Regions from separate parts of the Micromonospora sp. NPDC057141 genome, predicted to be linked through region 1. Evidence: predicted binding sites of a transcription regulator. Region 1 holds the regulator's gene; the other holds the start of a gene.
What was found. The regulator HrcA, encoded in region 1, represses chaperone genes, less so after heat shock. The targets are predictions, from matches to a motif close to GGTTNGCACNCTCNNNNNGAGNGTGCNAACC.
Positions count from the first base shown of each region.

Region 2: a site for HrcA is predicted at 782-812, ahead of groL (chaperonin GroEL). Genes of this name have one in related genera too.

Region 1 is NZ_JBHUVA010000014.1:48,344-50,540, reverse strand. Features, by position in the region: gene ACFT41_RS11320 (DUF4870 domain-containing protein) at 1-435, opposite strand, end outside; gene hrcA (heat-inducible transcriptional repressor HrcA) at 747-1,769, shown strand; gene dnaJ (molecular chaperone DnaJ) at 1,843-2,197, shown strand, end outside.
Region 2 is NZ_JBHUVA010000007.1:77,623-79,819, forward strand. Features, by position in the region: gene ACFT41_RS07305 (hypothetical protein) at 1-688, shown strand, start outside; gene groL (chaperonin GroEL) at 1,006-2,197, shown strand, end outside.

The sequences.
Region 1 (2,197 bases):
CGCCGCCACCGCGTGGGCGCGGACCGTCGGCGACTGGCTGCCCCGGGCGACGAGCGCGATCAGCGGCGCGAGCCAGCCGAGCACGCCACCGCCGAGGAACATCCCCGCCGCGCCACCGAAGTGGGCGACCAGGACCCAGGTCTTGTCCTCGTTGTTGGCGTAGCCGCCGGAGGGCGTGCCGTACGCGCCGCCGGCCGGGTAGCCGCCGCCGGGCGGCGGATAGCCACCGGGCGGCGGGTAGCCGGCCGACGGCGGCTGGTCGCCGGTGGGTGGCGGATAGCCACCGGGCGGGGGATAGCCGCCTGCCCCGGGGGCCCCGGACAGTGGTGCGGTGGGGGGCTCGTGCCCCGGCGAGCCGTACGGTGCCGACGGGTTCGGCTCCGGCGGGTAGCCGCCGGGGTCGCCCGATCCGGGAGGGCGAGGTGGTTCAGTCATGCATGTCACGGTAGGGGCTGCGGGCAAGCGGGCACCAGAGCGACACCGGTCGGGCGTGGCGGATGATCGGTCAGCGTGCGCAGGTGGCGGCCCGCTCCGGGCGGCGGTCGACCGGCCGGCGTGCGCCCGACGGGGCTCCCGGCGCGGCGGCTGCCGCGCCCGTGGTCCGTCGTTGATCTTACCGATGACGGGGCAGCCGACGTAGACTGGCACTCGTTACAGTCGAGTGCCAGGCGTCGACGCACCGGCGGAGCGCCGGCCTGCGGTGCCGCCGCGCCGCCAGGGCCGACGTGCGACAGGAGGTGGCAGGGGTGGGTCTGGACGACCGCAAGCTCGCCGTGCTCCGCGCGATCGTCGAGGACTACGTCGCCACCCAGGAGCCGGTCGGCAGCAAGGCGTTGGTCGAGCGGCACCAACTCGGCGTCTCCCCGGCGACGGTCCGCAACGACATGGCGGTGCTGGAGGAGGAGGGCTACATCCGGCAGCCGCACACCAGCGCCGGCCGGGTCCCCACCGACCGGGGCTACCGCCTCTTCGTCGACCGGTTGTCCCGGGTCAAGCCGCTCAGCCCGGCCGAGCGCCGGGCGATCGAACGCTTCCTGGTCGGCGCGGTCGACCTCGACGACGTGGTGCACCGCACGGTGCGGCTGCTGGCCCAGCTCACCCGCCAGGTCGCCGTGGTGCAATATCCCTCGCTGGCCCGCTCCTCGGTGCGGCACCTGGAGCTGGTGCCGATCTCCACCACCCGGCTGATGCTGGTGATGATCGCCGACACCGGCCGGGTCGAGCAGCGGTTGGTCGAGCTGCCCGCGCCCGTCTCCGCCGACGACGTCACCGACCTGCGCCGGCTGGTCAACGAGAAGCTGGTGGGCAGCCGGCTGTCGGAGACCCCGCCGCTGGTGCAGGCGCTGGTGGAGGAGTCGACCCCGCACCTGCGTGGCGCGATGACCACGCTCTCCACCGTGCTGCTGGAGACGCTGGTCGAGCGGCACGAGGAGCGCATCGCACTGGCCGGCACCGCCAACCTGACCCGGGGCGGCCTGCTCGACTTCCAGGGGTCGCTGCGGCCCATCCTGGAGGCGCTGGAGGAGGAGGTGGTGATGCTCAAGCTGATCGGCGAGGCCGAGTCGACCACCACCCGCGTGCTGATCGGCGACGAGAACGAGATCGACAACCTGCGGGCCGCCTCGGTGGTGAGCACCGGGTACGGCCCGGGGGTGACCGCGCTCGGCGGGCTGGGCGTGGTCGGCCCCACCCGGATGGACTACCCCGGCACCATCGCCACCGTGCGGGCCGTGGCACGCTACGTGGGCGAGCTGCTGGCCCAGAACTGACCAGTCAGGGCCGACGGCCGGCTCCGGCCGACGACCGGCGCAACGCGACAAGAACATGAGGACACGGGACGCAGTGGCCAGGGACTACTACGGCATCCTCGGCGTGAGCCGGGAGGCCTCCGACGACGAGATCAAGCGCGCCTACCGCAAGCTGGCGCGGCAGTTCCACCCGGACGTGAATCCGGACCCGGAGGCACAGGAGAAGTTCAAGGACATCAACGCCGCGTACGAGGTCCTCTCGGACGACCGGAAACGGCAGATCGTCGACCTGGGCGGCGACCCGCTCGCCCCCGGCGGCGGGGGCATGGGCGGCCCGGGCGGGCCCGGCGGGGCCGGCCCGTTCGTCGGCTTCCAGGACATCATGGACGCCTTCTTCGGTGGCGCGGCCGGCGGCTCCCGGGGCCCGCGCCCGCGCACCCGGCCGGGCG
Region 2 (2,197 bases), on a different contig from region 1:
CGTGCCGCTGTACCCGCTGCCGCCGCTGGAACCCACCGCGCCCGGCGAGCCGCCGCCCCCGCTGCCCGACGGCTACCTCGGTGACCTCGGGGTCTTCTTCGCCACGATGATCGGCCTCGGCTGCCTGCTCGGGTTCGTCCAGGCGGTCGGCTGGGCCGCCGGCACCCGGGTGGTGGCGCGGCAGGCCGCGGGCGAGCCGACATCGGTGGGCGACGCCCTGGTGTACGGCCTGCGCCGGGCCCCGGCGCTGTGGGGCTGGACGCTGGTCTACGGCCTGCTGATGCTGATCGGCTTCGTGTTGTGCTACCTGCCCGGCCTGTACGTGATGGCCGCGCTGAGCCTGTTCGGCCCGGTGCTCCTCTTCGAGCGCGGCGCGCCGCTCGGCCGGGCCCGGCAGATGTTCCACGCCCGCCTCGGGCCCGTGCTCGGGCGGATCGCGCTGATCGGGCTCGCCGCCTCCTTCGCGTCCATGGTCGTGGCCCCGATCCAGTTCGCGGCCATCCTGTTCGCCGACCCGGCCGACGCCGCCTCGCTGGACGGGTGGAACGTCGCGTACGCCGTCGGCGCGGCCCTGGTCGCGGTCCCGGTCGCCCTGGTGTACCTGGTCGGCCTGGTCGTCACGTACGCCGAGCAGCGGGCGCACGAGGGCCCGGTTACCGCCGCCCGGCTGGCGGGTGAAATCGGCTGAACCGGTGGGCCGGGTCGCGCTGGTCAGGCGGCGTGAACCCGGCCCGTCCGCCGCATCGTGCTTGCACTCGACAGGGGAGAGTGCTAAACAAGTCATTGGCACTCGCCTTGGGTGAGTGCCAATGGTCGGGACGGTGGGGCCACGGCCGCACGGCGGAAATCCGTCGGGTGGCACATGGCCAGTCGTCGCGGGCTATCCGGCCCGGCCGAGGAGACGTCGTCGTCGCCAGGTGGCGACGTCCCAAGGTGTGTACACCAGGCGGCCCATCCGGGACACACACTCGGGTGGCCCGTGAGTGTCCAGGAGGACAACGCCGTATGGCCAAGATGATCGCGTTCGACGAAGAGGCTCGCCGCGGCCTCGAGCGGGGCATGAACCAGCTCGCCGACGCCGTGAAGGTGACCCTCGGCCCGAAGGGCCGCAACGTGGTGCTCGAGAAGAAGTGGGGTGCCCCCACCATCACCAACGATGGTGTGAGCATCGCCAAGGAGATCGAGCTCGAGGACCCGTACGAGAAGATCGGCGCCGAGCTGGTCAAGGAGGTCGCCAAGAAGACCGACGACGTTGCCGGTGACGGCACGACGACGGCGACCGTCCTGGCCCAGGCCCTGGTCCGCGAGGGCCTGCGCAACGTGGCCGCCGGCGCCAACCCGATGGCCCTGAAGCGGGGCATCGAGGCCGCCGTGGCCAGCGTCTCGGAGGAGCTGTCCAAGCTCGCCAAGGACGTCGAGACCAAGGAGCAGATCGCCTCCACCGCCTCCATCTCCGCCGGTGACAGCACCGTCGGCGAGATCATCGCCGAGGCGATGGACAAGGTCGGCAAGGAAGGCGTCATCACCGTCGAGGAGAGCAACACCTTCGGCCTGGAGCTTGAGCTCACCGAGGGCATGCGCTTCGACAAGGGCTACATCTCCGCCTACTTCATGACCGACCCGGAGCGTATGGAGGCCGTCTTCGACGACCCGTACCTCCTGATCGTCAACAGCAAGATCTCCTCGGTGAAGGACCTGCTCCCGATCCTGGAGAAGGTCATGCAGTCGGGCAAGCCGCTGCTGATCATCGCCGAGGACATCGAGGGCGAGGCCCTGGCCACCCTCGTGGTCAACAAGGTCCGCGGCACCTTCAAGTCGGTCGCCGTCAAGGCGCCGGGCTTCGGTGACCGCCGCAAGGCCATGCTGGCCGACATCGCCATCCTCACCGGTGGCCAGGTCATCAGCGAGGAGGTCGGCCTCAAGCTCGACGCCGTCGGCCTCGACATGCTGGGCCGCGCCCGCAAGGTCGTGGTGACCAAGGACGAGACCACCATCGTCGACGGTGCCGGCGACGCCGACCAGATCCAGGGCCGGGTCAACCAGATCCGGGCCGAGATCGACAAGAGCGACTCCGACTACGACCGCGAGAAGCTGCAGGAGCGCCTGGCCAAGCTGGCCGGCGGTGTTGCGGTGATCAAGGTCGGCGCGGCCACCGAGGTCGAGCTGAAGGAGCGCAAGCACCGCATCGAGGACGCCG